DNA from 4 places in the Paenibacillus sp. 7541 genome. Region 4 is predicted to be linked to each of the others. Evidence: riboswitches for the same ligand, from Rfam matches in the RefSeq annotation. Region 4 holds a riboswitch; each other region holds the start of a gene.

Region 1 (4,522 bases), on a different contig from region 4:
CATGGATGAAGCCATTGTTGTACAGGTACACGCTCGCTCCCGTCTTCAGCATCTCCCCGATATAGGAGAGGGTGGCCCAGTACACAAAGAGATGATCCGGCTTGTCCGGAATCATGATGTGTACCTTCACGCCGGAGAGCGAAGCGATCCGAAGCGCATCGAGCAGGCTGGCGTCCGGGATAAAGTAAGGTGTCTGAATGTAAATGGATTTTTTGGCCGCCGAGATCATTTTGATATACCCGTTTTTGATATGCTCATACTCCGAGTCGGGACCGCTCGTCACGATCTGGATGCCCACATTGCCGGGCGAATTGATCTTGGGAAACAAGTTCGGCTCATAGGAGATGTCATGATGATGGGACGCCTGATTCCAGTCCAGAATGAACCGGACCTGCATCGCATATACCGCTTGTCCCTGGATTCTCAGGTGAGTATCCCGCCAGTAGCCGAATTTGGAGTTGAGTCCGAGATACTCGTCTCCGACGTTGAAGCCTCCGACATACCCGATGTCGCCGTCGATGATGACCAGCTTGCGGTGATTCCGATAGTTCAGACGCAGATTGACAAAGCGCAGTTTGGACGGAAAGAACGCCTCGGCCTCTCCGCCAGCTTCCCGAAACTTTTTGAAAAAGCCTTTGGTCAGCTTTCTGGAGCCCAGCTCGTCGTACAGCACGCGGACTTTCACGCCTTCCTTGGCCTTGCGGGTCAGGGCGGCGATTAGTTGCTTGCCCAGCTGGTCTCTACGAATGATGTAATATTGGAGATGAATATACTCTTTGGCTTCCTCAATGTCCTGGAACAACCGATCGAATTTCTCTTTACCGTCGGTGAAAATCTCCACATGGTTATCATCGGTCAGGATCGCCTGATTCTCGTTGATGTGCATATGGATCAAATCGCTGTTGCAGGCCGCAACCCGGTTGCGGAACGAAAACTGCCCGCTGTTAATGTCGCTCATCTGGGCAAGCAGCACCTTCTCAATACCGGTCTTCTGGAGATCATCCCAGTGGAACAGGCGGATATGCCGCAAATTCTGAGCAAACAGCAGGTACAGCACGAATCCGAGTACCGGAATGAAGAATAGAACGAGCAGCCAGGCCCATGTCGAGCCGACATCCCGCCTCTCCTGAAACACAACGATCACGGCCAATGCGATATTAAGGACGAAGATGAAGCTAATGATGATGGACGTAACATCCATGAAAAAAGTTCCCCCTACCTTTCAGCCTTGTCCGGATAACGCTTCATATTATACTGGAGCTGTTACAAGAAGTATATATCCGGCACCCAAATGGGCCGTGAGATTGAGCGTCAATTGAGGCGGCAAGAAGGATGTGTATCCCGCTTCTTCGCTGCCGTTTGAAAAGCCGGTCTTCTGCATGATACGATAATTGAAACATAAGGAGATGGGGAGTCGCTATTGCTGAAGATGAACAAGTTTTTTAAGTTCTGTTTTGCCGTTATTCTCGTTCTGATTATCATTTACCTTTGCTCGTTAGTCAGCTTCATATTCAACCCTCTATTATCCTTTATTTCGGTGATCATCGTTCCGCTGATGCTGAGCGGTTTTTTCTATTATCTGCTGAGGCCGCTGGTGGCTCTAATGGAGAGGAAGAAGATGAACCGGACGCTGGCGATTTTGCTGCTCTATGTTGTGTTTGGGGGGATCCTGGTCGGCTTTCTCATCGGGGTCTGGCCCTCTCTTAAAGCGCAGATCATTGCCCTGGTGGACAATGCGCCGGCGATTTTCGCTGCCTTGAACAAGAAGATGCTGGAGCTGGAGCAAAGCGGCTTCCTGGAAGGTGTGTTTCCGGAAGGCTTCAATCCGTTAACGACGCTGACAGAATATTTGAACCGAGGCTTTACGTTCCTGACGGAATATGTCGTGAATTTGGTGGGAATTATATCGGAATTTGCGATCATTATGTTCATCTTCCCGATCCTGCTGTACTACATGCTGAAGGAGGGCGGCAAATTCGGCGAGCTGATCGTCCGCTTTCTGCCGAACCGTTTCAAGGAAGTCGGCGCGTCGGTGCTTGGTGAAATCGACAGTGCGCTCAAAGGCTTCATCGTAGGTAGGGTGATTGTCAATTTTGCACTGGGGGTCTTGATGTATGTGGGCTTCCTCATTATTGGGCTTCCGTATGCGCTGCTGCTGACGGTCGTTGCGGTCATTGCGAACTTCATCCCGTTTATCGGGGCTATCGTGTCCTCGATCCCGATCATTATTATTGGTTTGATCCAGTCGCCATCCACCGCGATATGGTCGCTTGTCATCATTCTGGTGGCCCAGCAGATACAGGATAATCTGATCGGTCCGTATATTTTTGGCAAGCAGCTGGACATTCATCCGATCACCATCATTGTGCTTGTCCTGGTCGGACAGGACCTGGCTGGCATTATCGGAGTCTTGCTGGTCGTTCCGGTTTACATGATTCTCAAAATTCTGATCAGCCGGATTTACGAGCTGTTCTTCAAGGAGAGATGGGAGCAGTTATAGGGGGGATGAACACCCCGTCAATGAATTCTTTAAGTTTGCGGAATGCCTTGTGTGATGCGGTTTTCAGCCGATCCTTCACCGCTTAAAGGGCTGGATCGGTTTGACATTTCCTAGCATTCCCTGTATTATGAACACACGCTTAGTTTCCGGTTGCTTAAGTCCGGAAAGCGGGGGAACCAGTTTTTTTAGGGGCGAGTCACTTGATTGTCAAGTGTAGGGTACCATCTTACCCGAGTCCGTCAGCTAACCTCGTCAGCAGTGGATGGGTCTTATTACATAATTGAGATTGATACCAAGGCCCTTAATTCTATGGAACAGGGGCCTTTTCTCTTTTCATTGACCCCATGCTGGCGGAGCTATGTTCGGATCCCCCTGCAAGAGGTCTTTTTTCGTTGGTTAAGAAGAGGAGGTGGCAATCAACCGGGCGTAGAGTAAGCGCCAAGCAAGTCCATATGCATATCCACAGGCGGTACAAGTGACGTGGAGTATAAGGAAAAGTCGATTATTAACGCTGGATAATGGGAGCGTTGAAACGGATTTTGACCCTATGAAAACCTAGTTGAAATATGAGTTTACTAGGTTTATTTATTCATGCCTAAAACAGGCATTCACAGATTTCAAGAAAGGTTGTGGGAAGGTTTGAAATTGCAAAAAGTGGCTCTGTTGTTGCTTAGTTTGGTGCTGGTTAGCGTGCTTGCAGCATGCGGGGATCAAGGCAGCACGCTGGAGAAGGCGATCGAGAGAGGGTATGTTACGGTCGGCTTCGCGAACGAGAAGCCTTACGCCTATCAGACGGCCGATGGCGAGCTGACAGGGGAGGCGGTCGAGATCGCCCGCGTCATTCTCGAGCGGCTTGGCGTTGGGGAAATGCGGGGGGAGCTTACCGAATTCGGCTCGCTGATCGCCGGGCTGCAGGCGAACCGCTTTGACATGATCACGGCCGGGATGTTCATCACGCCCGACCGCTGCTCGGCTGTCCTGTTCGCTGATCCGGAGTACAGCATCGGCGAAGCGCTGGCCGTGAAGCAGGGGAACCCGCTGAACCTTGGCAGCTACGAGGATATCGCTGCGAACGAGGAAGCGAGGGTTGCCGTCATGACCGGTGCTGTGGAGATCGGCTACATGGAGAAATCGGGGATTCCATCCGAGCGCATCATCCAGGTTCCGGACCAGGCGTCCGCGATCAGCGCACTGCAGGCCGACCGGGTTCAAGCGATTACGATGACGGGTCCATCGCTGCAGGCGATGCTGGATTCGGCTAGTGATGATCAGATTGAGCGGGTCGCCGATTTCGAGCAGCCGGTCATCGACGGGGAGAGCGTACGCGGATACGGTGCCACGGCTTTCCGTCAGGCCGACACGGAATTCCAACAGGCTTACAATGCGGAGCTGCAGAAGATGAAGGAGTCTGGCGAGCTGCTGGAGATTTTGCAGGAATTCGGATTTACCGAGGATGAGCTTCCTGGCGATATGACGGCAGTCGCAGCGTGCGGGGAATAAAATGCCATCGTCTTGGATTGAATTTTTGCCTACCCTGCTGAAGGGCGCGGAGATCACCGTCATCGTGGCGCTGCTATCCGCGGTGCTAGCCATTGTCGCAGCCTTTATTGCCGGTTTGGGGCGCCTGTCCAAACTGTGGATCGTGCGGACGGTGATGGCGGTGTACGTGGAAGTATTCCGGGGAACGTCGCTGCTGGTGCAGCTGTTCTGGCTGTACTTTGCATTGCCGTTTATCGGGATCGAGCTGCCGAAGATGGCAGCGGCCGTGCTGGCGATCGGACTCAACTTCGGCGCATACGGCTCCGAGATTGTCCGCAGTGCGATTCTTGCGGTGCCGAAGGGACAGTGGGAAGCGGCGGTGGCGCTCAATATGAAGCCGTGGCAGCGAATGTGGAACATCATACTTCCCCAGGCCTCCCTGCGCATGCTGCCGCCATTTGGCAATCAGCTGGTGGAGCTGATCAAGTCGACGTCGCTGGTGTATTTCATCACGATGGCAGATCTTACGTACCAGGCGATGGT
Region 2 (4,522 bases), on a different contig from region 4:
TGGTCGACGGCGGACGCGGCCAAATCTCGGCAGCGGTCGATGTGCTGGAGAACGAGCTGGGACTGTTCATCCCGGTCTGCGGCCTGGTGAAGGACGCCAAGCACCGGACGGCGCAGCTCATGGTGGGCGATCCGCCTGAGCCGGTGGCGCTGCCAAGGGACAGCCAGGAATTCTACCTGCTTCAGCGCATACAGGATGAAGTGCACCGGTTCGCCATTTCGTTCCACCGCGAGCAGCGGGGCAAATCGATGGTTTCCTCCAAGCTGGACGCTATTCCGGGCATCGGGGAGAAGCGCCGGAAGATGCTGCTCAAGCATTTTGGCTCGGTCAAAAAAATAAAAGAGGCCAGTGTCGAAGACTTCCGGCCCCTTTCTATCGGTGAAAAATTAGCGAATGATATTCTTAAAGCGCTTCGGGAGGAGTCGTAGTATACGGCTTCTCCTTTTTTTGCGGGTTAAATCGGTAAATGACGTAAGCGACCAGTGCTGGAAGCGCGATATAGAAGGCCCCCATCACCACGTTGGTTGCGTCTCTCAGCAGGATCAGGCTGATTCCCATCAGGGTGCTGTTGAAGATGACGTGGGCGAACATGGCGGTCAAATAACCGTATCGCAGGAAGATATAACTGAACAGCAGGCCGATGATTACCAGCTCGATGGGTCGGGAAATAATCGGATAGATCGGATACAGCGTATGTCCGAGAGCCCAAATGATCGAAGTGATCAAGCTGGCGACAAAGGTGCTGCGCACGATTTTTTTGACCATTTTAATCCCGAACAGCCGGTAAACGGCCTCTTCCGATATGCCAGCGAACCAGGCCATCAAAGGAAACAGCCACGGATACAGCATGTTGTATGGCGATTGCTCCGAATCCGTCGTTGCCCAGGTATTCAGCGTAAGGCTCAGTATGATGAAGATGATCGACTGAATGCCAAGCAAGATGAATGCCCACAGATAGCCGAGCTTCATGCTGTCGAGCACATACGGCCCATAACCCGGTTCCTTCGCCCGCGGCCACACATTGAGCCCGTCCTCCTTACGCCACAGCCCGTCTCCGCCCACCAGCGAGAAGTACAGAAGGGCCGAGAAGACGAGGGAATATATTACATAAAAGATCATCATGAATGCAATTCCGAAACTGGACATCCCCTGGGCTTTGAACACAGGCATCAAATTGTAGGTGTTCAGCATCTGGATGACAAACAGCAGCAGCGCCAGAAACACTCCGCGTTTAAAAGAAGTGTGGGCACGTGTTTTCACGCTGTATACAATCGCGAGAATTCCGAGCACGAGGGTGAACAAACCGTACCCGATCAGCGTAAGCATAAGCGCGTTTTGCGTTTGCTTCTCCACATAGGCGGTATGCTGCTCCGGAACATCGAAGGCCTGCTGATACGAGCGCAGCTGGCGGTCTTCGAACGTGAACTCCAGTTTCAGCTGAGCATCCAGAACGGATTTTGACGGATCGGCATATTCCAGCTTGGGCTCGCCCTCCTGCGTAAGCAGTTCCAGGCTGGCTGGATCATAGCCGGACCTTTGGAGCCAGGGCTCTGCCAGTGCCTGTTTCTCGGACAAGGTCATGTTGCCTTCGGCTAGCAGCAGCATTTCCCGCCGTACCGCGCCGGTATTCAGCTCAATCCGGTCATAGCTCGAGTGCGCGGCATCAAGGGTATAGCTGATAACCGCCGCGGTCTGCATATGTACATCCACCAGCAGCGCGTCCAAGCCCGGAAGCGTGAAGCGAACACGGAATACGTCATAGGGATATTGTTGCTCATAGGTTTTATTGTACTCGTCGAGCTTCTTCTCTTTGGTCAAATATCCATACAACGCAGAATTCGACTGATAAGTCACCAGCGTTTCTGTCGCTTCTTCTACAGGGAAGCCTAACTGGTCCTTGGCAAATTCCGAGGCAGCCTGTGAGGCTTCCTCCTTGGTGATCACAACAGACGTCTGAAGCTCCGGATCGGCGGCGGTGGGCAGCACGATCTGCAGAAGCAGAAACAAGACGAGGCCGACGATGGCTGGAATCATTAATGTTCTGAAATTAGCTTTGAGTTTCAGCGGTTCTTGAATTCGATTCATGAAATTCCTCCTCGAGATGGATAACTGCTGCAAATTAGATACCTATCGTCAGTATGAAAGTATCGGATGTGGAAGAGTTTAAACAACTATAAGTCAATATAACATAGATATGTGCCCTTCACGGAGCTTATCCCTCTGTCATTTTTTTAAATAATCGATGAAAACGAATGAAAGCTTACGAAAATGCAAGAGAAGCAGGTGCTCGTATTCTTGAATATGCCCAAATCGGACGTTTTTAAAGATATTTTGCAGCAAAAACAGCATTGGGTTCGTGAGGCGATTGCGTTATAATCACATCATGCTTTCAGCAAAGAAAATAAGACAGCCGAATTTCGACCAGAAAATGGGGGAACCATGTAATTGGGGTGAATTTCCTAAGTCATTCATGATTCATCATGAATGAGGAGGAATAGGGCAACCTGTGAAAGCCCGAACCCGTCAGCTAACCTCGTAGGCTGCAGCACAGGAACCAGAACAGAAAGGGGCATTGGATTTCCAGTGTCTTTTTTTCTTTGACTTTTATCAACAGAAGGTGAACAAGTTGAACCCGAAATTATTTTGGCTCAAGTTGTCCCCGCCGCAAATCCTGACGCTTGGCTTCGCAGCGCTCATCGGGATCGGGACAATGCTGCTGATGTTGCCGGTGGCAACAACCAGCAGGGAGCCGCTTGGAGCGATTGACGCCTTGTTTACCGCGACATCGGCTGTATGTCTGACAGGTCTAGTCGTCGTTGATACGGCGACAACTTACAGCACCTTTGGCGAGCTTGTGATCATGCTGCTCATCCAGATTAGCGGATTAGGCTTTATGACGATGGCAACGCTGTTCGCGCTGATGTTCAAGCGGCGCATCTCGTTCAAGGACCGGCTGGTGCTGCAGGAGGCCATGAACCAGACATCAGTGGAAGGGATTGTACGGCTGATCAGGAGGGTAATTATTTATACATTTGTTATTGAAGCCGTATGTGCCACGTTGTTCTCGATACGCTGGGCGTTTGACATGCCGGCCGGGCAGGCCGTTTATTTCGGGATTTTTCATGCCATATCGCTGTTTAATAACGCGGGCTTTGATCTGTTTGGACAATTTCACAGCTTTACGGGGTACGTGAGTGACCCGCTGATCAACATCGTTTCCATATTTTTAATCGTTTCCGGGGGACTTGGATTTGTGGTATTGTCGGATCTGATTGATTTTCGCCAGAAACGGAAGCTGTCCCTGCATTCGAAGGTCGTTCTGTCCATGAGCGGAGCGCTCATATTGGTCGGAGCCGTTGTCATTATGGTGTTCGAGTTCACGAATCCGAGAACGCTCGGTGCCCTGGATGGCGGCGGCAAAACGCTGGCGGCCCTGCTCCAGTCGGTCACGCCCCGAACGGCCGGAGTGAACACGATTGACATTACGGGAATGAGGCAGGCGACACAATTTTTCATCGTCATTCTGATGTTTATCGGCGCCTCTCCGGGATCGACCGGGGGCGGGATCAAAACGACGACTTTTACGGTGATGATCGGGGCGGTGGTCGCCATGATGCGCGGACGTCAGGACATTGTGCTGTTCCACTACCGGCTGGCTCAGGAGCGGATTCTGAAGGCATTGACGATTGCTTTGCTCGCGGTGCTGCTTGTGCTGACCGTTGCGATGATTTTATCCTACGGAGGATGGACATTTTCTGGAGATCTTGTTTGAGGCGACATCGGCCTTCGGCACCGTTGGGCTGTCGATGGGGCTGACACCTCATTTGACGGCCTTCGGCAAGGTGCTGATCTGTTTCACGATGTTTGCGGGACGGCTTGGACTGCTGACGCTCGTGTATGCGCTGGGTCCGAATAAAAACAAAGAATTGTACCGTTATCCGGAAGGCAAAATGATTATTGGGTAAGGAGCATGACGGGAAACATGAAACCAAAACAGTTTGTAGTGATCGGTCTAGGGCGGTTCGGATCGAGCCTCGCCATTGAACTGATGGAGCAGGGGTATGAAGTTCTGGGCATCGACCGGGACGAAGAGGTTGTGGAGGATATGAGCGAGCTGCTGACGCATACCGTCGTGGCGGATGCTACGGATGAGGGAGTGCTGAAGTCGCTTGGCGTCCGCAACTTCGACTGCGGCATTGTGGCGATCGGCGACGATATCCAGATGAGCATTCTTTCAGCTATATTGCTGAAGGAGCTTGGTGTGGGCACGGTCGTGGCCAAAGCGATATCGGTGCTGCACGGCAGAGCGCTGGAGAAGCTGGGCGTAGACCGGGTGATCTTCCCGGAAAGAGATATGGGCATTCGTGTGGCTCATCAGCTCGTTACCCCTAACCTTCTCGATTATATCGAGCTGTCCAAAGACTATCTGGTCGTTGAGCTGACGGTGACGGACTGCATGGATGGAAAAACATTAAGCGAGCTTAACACGCGGGTTCGTTATGGGGTTACCGTCGTGGCGGTC
Region 3 (4,522 bases), on a different contig from region 4:
CCTGATGTCCCGGTATCAGATGTACTGGCAGGTATACTTCCATCCGGTGACGCGAAGCTCCGAAATTATTTTGCGACAGATCTTCCGCAGAGCGAAGGAGCTGCATAGCCAGGGATACCGATTTAAGTTCATGATCGAGCCGCTGCCGTCCCTCTTTGAAGGTTCGCTATCCGTCCGCCAGTATTTGCAATTGGATGAAGCGTTGATCCAAACGGCATTTCTGCAATGGACCGCCGAGGAGGACAAGCAGCTTAGCGAATTATGCGGTCGATTCATGCACCGGAAACTGTATAAATACGTGGAATTTGACATGATGGACGAGTCTTTCATCGACGATATTCGCGAGGCATTCCGGCAAGCAGGCCTTCATCCGGAATATGACCTTGCCATTGATTTTCCGACCGATCTTCCTTATGATAGGTTTCATTCGGGCATGCCTTCGAGCGAGAAGCAGATCCTGCTGCTTGATCGTCATGATCAATTGCGGGAAATCTCGGAGGTATCGGAGATTGTGCGCTCTATAAGCGGGATTCACCAAGGGCGTTATCATCTGTATTTCCCGGCGGAAAAAGTGAAGGATGCGCTTGACCGCATGCCTAAACATATCACAGATATTTTCAGACAAAGCTTGTAAGATAGATTCTGGCTGCGCTAGAAATCTCGGCGTTCCCCCTTATACTTTTAAACAGATCGGGGGCAGGCAAAGCAAGTTTGCGACAAAAAGCAACCCAAAGGAGTGGAAATGACGCGATGCTGTTCGACACACATACCCATCTGGATGCGCATCAATTCGACGAGGACCGGGAGGCCGTCATTGCCCGGGCGCTTGAAGCGGGCGTATCAAGAATGATCAATATCGGTTTTAACCGGGAGACCATTCCGACAACGATGAAGCTGGCGGAGTCCTATGACTTTATTTATGCGGCCGTTGGCTGGCATCCTGTAGACGCGATTACGATGAAGGACGAGGATCTGGACTGGATCGCCTCGCTCTGTGCTCACGAGAAGGTGGTTGCGATCGGAGAGATCGGCCTGGACTATCACTGGGACACCTCCCCGAAGGAGGTTCAGCACCGCGTGCTTCGCCGGCAGATTGGCCTTGCGCGTGAACTCGGCATGCCGATTGTCATTCATAACCGGGATGCGCATGAGGATATTGTGAAGATTTTGCGGGAGGAGAAGGCGTCCGAGGTAGGCGGCGTGATGCATTCCTTCTCAGGGAGCTGGGAAACGGCAAAGCTGTGCCTGAATATGGGCTTTCATATTTCCTTTGGCGGGCCGATTACGTTCAAGAATGCCAAGCAGCCGAAGGAGGTTCTTGTTCAGGTTCCGATGGATCGTTTATTGATCGAGACGGATTCGCCGTATTTGACACCGCACCCGTTCCGGGGGAAGCGAAATGAGAGCGGATATGTTAAGATGGTGGCCGAGGCTGCGGCCGAATTGAAAGGAATTACCGTGGAAGAACTGGCTGAGATTACCACGAGAAATGCTATGGAACGATTTTCCATTAAACAAAATCCGGAGCAAAAGCGGTGAAAAAGAGAGTATTTGCGATTAATTAAAGATTTTTTAATACAAAAGAGGTTGATATTACAATATTTTAACCATTTACTTCGAAAAATGTGGTTGATTGTTGCTTTACAACCTGCATGTAAACAGGATATCATCTTTTCAGTGATAAGAAGCTGCCAAGATTTCGAATCTGCAGCGGACCATTTCATGAACCGTCTCGCTTAATCCCTGCTTTTTGGGGAACGGGGGAACCGATACAGCTTTATGCATCCGCGGGATGCCGGGCCGTATTTGATTTCAGTAATTCGAGTCTTTGGGGTGAATTGAACGGACTTCGCCATGAGCGAAGCTCCCGACATAGGGCGTCACTCTTACGTCCAAACCCGACAGCTAACTCCGTAAGCGAAGTAAGAGGGGAATTCTCGTGCACACCTTTTCCATGATTATTGTCATCAGGAAGCCACGTTAGAGCCTCTAGTACTCTTTCAAGGGCTTCTTTTGTTTTTGAATATTGGAGAGGTGATCGTCATACTGTTGGTAAACAGGAGGTGACGAAGCATGGACGGGAAGACGGGGATTGACGCAGGGCGTTTAGTAGCAGTTCGCTCTGTGGGAAAATTTGCTATAGTCACGTCAAATGCATTTCATGCGTTGTCAGACGGCGGGACTATGAAGGAGGATGGAATAGTGGGCGTTTTTCAATCTGAGAAGACCCATGAATCACAATCATCCAGCATGTCTTACGCATTACGATGGAAGCATGAAAATTTGCGTCAATTGGTGTTGCTTGGCACCATGGGTGCCATCACCGTCTCATTGCTCGTGTCGCTGGTTGTTCATGATCAGACGGGTAAGGAAGTTCATCTTGTGGTTGATGGTCGAGTGACCAAAGTCGAAACGCGTGGTTCCCTGCTTCAAGAAGTGCTGGATGAGCAGGCGATTACGTTGAACCCGCAGGATCAGGTGTCGATGCCCCTGAATGGAGCGATTCAGGACGGCGACCGGATCATTATCGAGCGTGCGGTTCCAATCCAAATTACAGTTGACAGCAAAACTCAAACGCTGTTCACCACCCAGAATACGGTCGCTGATGTGCTCAAGGAAGCTCGCATCACGGTCGGGGTAGATGATAAAGTTGTGCCATCCGAAGACACGAAATTGTCCGGTAACATGGATATCCGTGTCATCCGCGTCACGAAACAAACCGTTCAGGAGCCGGAAAGCCGCACCTTCCGCGTGATCAAGACGGCGGACCCTTCTCTGGTCAAAGGCGATAACCGCGTCATTCAACGCGGCGAGAACGGGGTGCTGATTCATCATTACGAGAAGGTATACCATGACGGAAAGCTCGTTTCCAAGACGAAGATCGGTCAAGAGGTAGAACGGAGAACGAAGGATAAGATTATTGCAGTCGGCACCAAGAAGGCTCCGGAGCCGGAGATCGTCGAGGAGCAGACCGTTCAGACGGCTGCTGTGAATGTTAAGGCTACATCTGCGAAGCTGGCCACCGCGAAGAAGGCGCCAGAAGCCAAGGCAGCGGAGAATAACAATAATGTCGTCTCCAAAGCCGGTGTTGATTTTAAATATACCAAGGTGTTGAACAATGTATCCATGACCGCCTATTCCTCGGAACAGCCGGGCATCGGGACACGTACCGCTTCGGGAACCCGAGTGACCGAGGGCCGTACGATTGCAGTTGACCCTAACGTCATTCCGATCGGCTGGTGGGTATACATCGAAGGACTGGGCTTCCGCCGCGCTGAAGATACTGGCGGCGCGATCAAAGGCAACAAAATCGACGTCTATTATGATTCGCTGAATGCAGCCATTAATTTCGGGCGCAAAAACGGGCGTACCGTCTATGTCATCGGCCCGGTAAAACCGAATGTCAATTAACCTGGACCAGCCATAATTCCAATTTACTTTGCCATGATAATGCTATACTATGTAGCTTATAATATACATTGACGATAAGAAGAGGATGATCATCCTCTTCTTTTATTTTGTGATTTGGACAGCTTGGCACCGGCTGGAATGAACGATGTGCCGGAACGCCATCTGGCGGATGCGAAAGAGGAAGGAAGATTGTATCGTATGATCAAGGAAGTTATCGTGGTGGAAGGCCGGGATGATACGGTTGCGATCAAGCGGGCGGTTGAAGCCGACACGATTGAAACCGGCGGCTCGGCCATCAACCAGCATACGCTGCGCCGGATCGCGCTTGCCAAGGAGCGGAGAGGCGTCATTATTCTGACTGACCCCGATCATGCAGGCGAGAGAATCCGGAAGATTATAGATCGGCATGTGCCTGGCTGCAAGCATGCCTTCATCCCGGAGGAAGATGCGACCCGCAAAGGGGACATCGGGGTGGAGAACGCATCGCCGGAGGCTATTAGAAGGGCGCTTGAACGTGTGCATACGTCATTTGAAGGCAGAGAGAGCCAGATCAGTATGGACGACCTGATTGACGCCGGGTTAACGGTTCATCCGGATGCAGCCCAGCGGCGCATGCAGATGGGCAATCTGCTGGGGATCGGCTATTGCAACAGCAAGCAGTTTTACAAGCGGCTCGGAATGTTCCAGATTACACGTGAGGAATTTGCAGCTGCGCTGGCGAAGCTGGATGAAGGAGGCTTGGAGTCATCATGACGCGAATCGAAGATATTTCAACACCAAGGCGAACGAAGGAGATCATTCAGCGCCACGGCTTTTCCTTCAAGAAGAGCCTCGGGCAGAACTTTCTGATCGACCAGAACATTCTGCACAAGATCGTGGAGGCTGCCGAGCTCGATGAAACGAAAGGGGCGCTGGAGATCGGACCGGGGATCGGGGCGCTGACAGAGAAGCTGGCGCAAACCGCTGGCGCAGTCACCGCGGTCGAAATCGACCAGCGTCTCATTCCGATCCTGAAGGAAGTGCTGGAGCCGTACGGCAACGTTCGTGTCCATCACGGCGATGTGCTCAAGGTGGATCTGCACGAACTGTTTCGTACGGATTTTGCGGACAA
Region 4 (4,522 bases):
ACGGAGACCAGTCCTAAGACCAAACCAATTAGTGTTGAAATTTCCATACCACACCTCATCCGTGAGAAATAAATAGCGAATCCATTCGTCTTCTACCGTTCTTGTGGAAGAACAGGCGCCGTTCGACGCTTTATCCTATTTATCGTCAGGGAAGGCTTTTTTTTTTAGCCGTATTTTCCGGTATAATAAGATGAAAGGCATACGATCAGGAATCGGCTGAAAGGAGTGATTCATGTGGGTGTAAGGCACGGAAGAGATTACGGTGATATTTTGGCTGATTTGACCGAGGCGGTAGGCCGGATACCGGATAGTTATCTATTTTTTGAAATGGACCCGGAGGACTGGGGTCACCTGGGCCATCAGGAGAAGTCGGAGGTTCATGAGGCGCTGGCTGAGGATCTGTTCTACGCCTTGGGCACCGAACCGGTCATTTCCGTAGGAAGCGGGGTGGTTATTCACGACAAGACGAACTATAGGATCCATGTTCTCATCGGGGATGAAGAGGCTGCTTTCGTAGCCCTAGTGTAGAACCGTTCGGTTATCAACCAATTGAGGGAAGAATACAATAGATGAAGGAATGGCCCCGAGAGAGCAGGCGTCGGCTTGGGGAAGGTATGATGGGGAGGAAGATAAGATGCTTTACACGCAGCAGGAAGTAGAAGCTCATCTGGAGAAGCTGGAGGGCTGGGAGTTTGAGCAGGGGAGATGGATCGTACGGAAGTATACCTTTTCCTCGTTCATGAAGGGAATCGCCTTCGTTGATGAAGTGGCTGCCATTTCAGAAGCATTCGGGCATCATCCCTACATCACGATTGACTACAAAACGGTAACACTGCGCCTCACCTCCTGGGATGAAGGCGGCATTACGGCTGTGGACATCAAGGAAGCGCAGCAATTCAATGAAGCGTACGAGAAGAGCCGCTCGAACGACAGCAGAGACTCCGCTACATAAATCGGGAGGGCGATGGTTGGTTTGTTGTTCAGACCGGCCTCTTGCGCATCCTATATAGAAAGTTTCGGCTAACGCGGCTTATCAAGTGGTGATCGACAATCGGGCATCCAGAATATTCATTCCGGGCATCTTACGACAGTACCTTTCCCTTATGTGACGTTGGCATTGGTAGGGCATGATGGGACAGGCGATTCGTAAGCTCTGCTATCGCGTTCGATCCACATGATCCCATCCAACTAAAAACACGCTTGTACCCGGAGCGAATTCCGGTGCAAGCGTGTTTTGTGCATGGGATTGCTTATTATTTTTGCTCAGAAAGATACAGCGCGATATTGGCGATTTCTTCAGCTTGCAGCTGATTTTCGAATGCAGGCATTTGTCTGCGGCCTTTAGCGATAATGTTGTAAATGGAATTAACATCCATCTCTGCGCCGATTTGGTCAAGGGCTGGCCCCATTCCGCCTTGGAGCTGATCACCGTGGCAGGAAATACAGCTGGCTCTCAGCGTGGCTTCTGCAGCCGCCGCATCCAGCGTTACTTCAGGCATGGTAGGCTTCTCTTCTGCAATTTCAGCTTCTCTTCCTGGAAGCGTAAACATTAGCACAACAGCCAAGGCGCATGCAAAGAAGAACAATCCGCTCATAATCCATTTTTGCATCGTTATATCGTCCCTTCTATGTATACTGCACTTTTTGCACTTACTTCCATTATAAACGAACATCCTATGACATCATAGCCAGTTGTGACAAAAAAAGCAACGTTCAAGGCCGACTTAACATAAAGTACACAAAATTGTGCCATTTGTACTTGCCAACCCTCACATCGTTTGATCCGGTCCTGCGGCGTCCGAATCGGTTGCCCCGGCACTTGGAGCGGGGGTGTACACCATGCAGTGGAACAGCGCCATGCCCTCCGGGGTCAGCCGCTCATACGTATCCGTCATCCGGAAGCCGGATTTCTCGTAAGCCCGAATCGCGCGTTCATTCCAAGCCAGTACCTCCAGGTCGATTTCATCGGCAGGCCGTCTGCGGATCGCTTCATCCACAATCGCTTTTACAAAGGCTTTACCCATTCCCTGGCCGCACCAATCAGGCCGCATGCCAAGCCCGAGCCGGGTGACCTCATGCATCGGAAACAGCTGCCCGAATCCCCACAGACGCTGCTGCTGGTCCAGCACAGATACATATTGCTGCTTACGGATGTCCGGATCGCCGAACTCAATGCCGAGCATCTGCATTTGCTCCCACGGCAGCCAGCCATAAATGTTGTAAGGGGGAGGGTAAGACCAGGAAGTAATCTCGGCGGCGTGTTCCTCGGTCATCGTGACGGTATGAAAGGTTATGGATGGCTCCTGCATACAATGTGCTGCTCCTTTGCTTTTCATTTGCTGCTCTGATCAAACCATGTGATATCTGATTACTAGCATAAACCGGTGAAGGCCTGTTCATACGGCTGTTTCTTTATATTTGAAAACGGGTATAGGAATGGTAGGTAGGAAGCGGAGCGCTTGCTCCCGCAACTTACTTCTGGAACTTACTTCCGAAAAAAATCGAAAAATAAAATGCCGCGATTGGAACTTTTTGACGATCTTAAACGTTATACATATATACAGAACAAGAAAAAAGCCGGCGGATGGATGATCTGCTACAATCCCCGGTCCAGCGGCTTATATGATTCGATATGATTGCTTATTAGTTGTAGTTAGCAGCTACTGCTTTATAAGTGCTTTGGCTCATGACGCGTTTGGCGCCTACATAACGCTTAGCATAGTAATCTTGGCTCAGCGGACTGACAATGACACCGCGCGACGAAGAAGAATGAGCAAACTTGCCGTCACCGACATAAATGCCGACATGAGATACACCTCTGCCGGATGTGTTGAAGAATACAAGATCACCAGGCTTCAGGTCGCTCTTCGATACCGCAGTTCCGACTTTGTACTGTGCTGCGGATGTGCGAGGAAGGGTAATTCCAAGCTTCTTGAAAATATAAGTGGTGAAACCGGAGCAATCAAACCCTTGGGTTGTCGTTCCGCCTGATTTGTAAGATACACCAATGACGGGCTTAATGGCATTGTTGAGTTTGGAATCGGCAAAAGCGCTTCCTGTTCCAAAGCTTAATGCAAGGACAAGGCCGATGGATACGGCCGCGAGTTTCTTCTTCAAAATAAAAAGCTCCTTCCACAGCCTGCGAGGTTAGCTTAAGGGTTCGGTTGAAGGTCACCCTATGATCCCTCTCTAGCGAGATCAATTCACCCAAAACGGATCCCCCGCTTCCCGTAAATGCGGGAATTCGGCTCGATAACATGTTAATTTAAGTTTCACTCTGCCTACACGACGCTGCGACAAGATGACTTGATGACAAAAGTTACAACAAAGATGACAAAGTTGTTACTAACATATTCGTTATTTTAGCAGAGTATTATCAATTTGGCAAACGAGGAAACTATTTTTTTAAACAAAAATCCCTATTTCCAGACAGCTGGAATAGGGATTTGTTGATTTGCAGTTAAAAAATTGTAATTAATTTGGAAACGGCAGCGGTATATGGACAGCCATCGAAGGCATATAACACGGTTCATGTATGGTCAGCGGTACCCGATTTCCATAGATGATATTGGGCGGAGATCGACCAGATGCGGAACAGGCCGTGCAGGAAGTAGGAAGCCTGCTGAATTATAAGAGCAAGCAGCCCTGCCCAGTAGAAGGAGACGGCGCTGAGAAGCAGCACAACCAGCAGCGCTGATCCGCCGATCGTGATCGAGAGCAGGCTTGCCGTGCCGAGCCGCTTGAGACAGGCCACAATTGAGGCGGTCATGCTGACGCTGCCCGTCCGTCCGAACTGCATGTACAACAGGAGCAGCTTCATGAGGTAGGCGTACAGCAGCCAGCCGGCCGCAAAGGGCAGCACACGCAGCAAGAGTGCTGGCTCCTGGATCGAGTTAATCAACAGGGGCAGCATTTTGGGCACAAGCCAGTATGCAGGGGCGAAGGTAAGCACAAGCTCGGCCACATAGAATACGGAGACCGTTCTCCACCATTTGCGGATGCCGATGAAAAAGAACAGCCCTCGTTCCCCCTTGGCCTCCTGATGGAGGTTGTAGAATATACCGGCCTGAATGAGCGGCGTCAGCAGCATACGAATCAGCAGCAGGCCGATCAGCAGCCAGCCGTAGGTATGGACGGTGGAGCTAAGCGACAGGCTCATCTCCCCTTCATAGAAGAACAGGAGCCGGCTCAGCTCGTTCGGAGCCGGATCTGGATATCGCATCAGGAGCGGGACCACGGCGGATTTGACCAGTCGATAAAGACAATAGCCCCATAACAGGCGGTACAGGAACAGCAGAATGATGACATACAACTGATCTTTTACACTGGCCCAACCCTGGCTTGCATAGCTTTTCATGTTTTCCCCCCTCACCATGACAGGCTGCCGAACAGCGTCTCCAGGAGCTTGGTTACGCTAAGGTTCCAGCGTGTGACCGTCTTCGGATCCATTCCCGTCCGCATATAGTTGTTGATATGGTTGTTCTCCAGCACGATCGTATATTTCGGATCCACCATCGCCCAG

Evidence for each region. A riboswitch is a leader RNA that binds a small molecule or an ion and turns the genes downstream of it on or off. The one in region 4 is predicted to bind cyclic di-AMP.
Region 1: it holds a riboswitch for cyclic di-AMP, as region 4 does, so the genes downstream of both, ehuB (ectoine/hydroxyectoine ABC transporter substrate-binding protein EhuB) here and CHH75_RS23945 (C40 family peptidase) in region 4, are expected to answer to the same signal.
Region 2: it holds a riboswitch for cyclic di-AMP, as region 4 does, so the genes downstream of both, CHH75_RS11035 (TrkH family potassium uptake protein) here and CHH75_RS23945 (C40 family peptidase) in region 4, are expected to answer to the same signal.
Region 3: it holds a riboswitch for cyclic di-AMP, as region 4 does, so the genes downstream of both, CHH75_RS22085 (resuscitation-promoting factor) here and CHH75_RS23945 (C40 family peptidase) in region 4, are expected to answer to the same signal.

The regions. Positions count from the first base shown of each region.
Region 1 is NZ_NQLZ01000026.1:18,916-23,437, forward strand. Features, by position in the region: gene cls (cardiolipin synthase) at 1-1,201, opposite strand, end outside; gene CHH75_RS16130 (AI-2E family transporter) at 1,421-2,500, shown strand; cyclic di-AMP (ydaO/yuaA leader) riboswitch at 2,627-2,773, shown strand; gene ehuB (ectoine/hydroxyectoine ABC transporter substrate-binding protein EhuB) at 3,146-4,000, shown strand; gene ehuC (ectoine/hydroxyectoine ABC transporter permease subunit EhuC) at 4,002-4,522, shown strand, end outside.
Region 2 is NZ_NQLZ01000016.1:99,812-104,333, reverse strand. Features, by position in the region: gene uvrC (excinuclease ABC subunit UvrC) at 1-428, shown strand, start outside; gene CHH75_RS11040 (CPBP family intramembrane glutamic endopeptidase) at 403-2,085, opposite strand; cyclic di-AMP (ydaO/yuaA leader) riboswitch at 2,399-2,557, shown strand; partial or broken gene CHH75_RS11035 (TrkH family potassium uptake protein) at 2,627-3,965, shown strand; gene CHH75_RS11030 (potassium channel family protein) at 3,983-4,522, shown strand, end outside.
Region 3 is NZ_NQLZ01000044.1:11,305-15,826, forward strand. Features, by position in the region: gene CHH75_RS22075 (HD domain-containing protein) at 1-634, shown strand, start outside; gene CHH75_RS22080 (TatD family hydrolase) at 751-1,539, shown strand; cyclic di-AMP (ydaO/yuaA leader) riboswitch at 1,724-1,936, shown strand; gene CHH75_RS22085 (resuscitation-promoting factor) at 2,203-3,411, shown strand; gene rnmV (ribonuclease M5) at 3,610-4,164, shown strand; gene rsmA (16S rRNA (adenine(1518)-N(6)/adenine(1519)-N(6))-dimethyltransferase RsmA) at 4,161-4,522, shown strand, end outside.
Region 4 is NZ_NQLZ01000056.1:2,584-7,105, reverse strand. Features, by position in the region: gene motA (flagellar motor stator protein MotA) at 1-47, opposite strand, end outside; gene CHH75_RS23965 (hypothetical protein) at 235-528, shown strand; gene CHH75_RS23960 (4a-hydroxytetrahydrobiopterin dehydratase) at 635-952, shown strand; gene CHH75_RS23955 (c-type cytochrome) at 1,254-1,610, opposite strand; gene CHH75_RS23950 (GNAT family N-acetyltransferase) at 1,770-2,309, opposite strand; gene CHH75_RS23945 (C40 family peptidase) at 2,644-3,117, opposite strand; cyclic di-AMP (ydaO/yuaA leader) riboswitch at 3,122-3,260, opposite strand; gene CHH75_RS23940 (hypothetical protein) at 3,530-4,357, opposite strand; gene CHH75_RS23935 (M1 family metallopeptidase) at 4,369-4,522, opposite strand, start outside.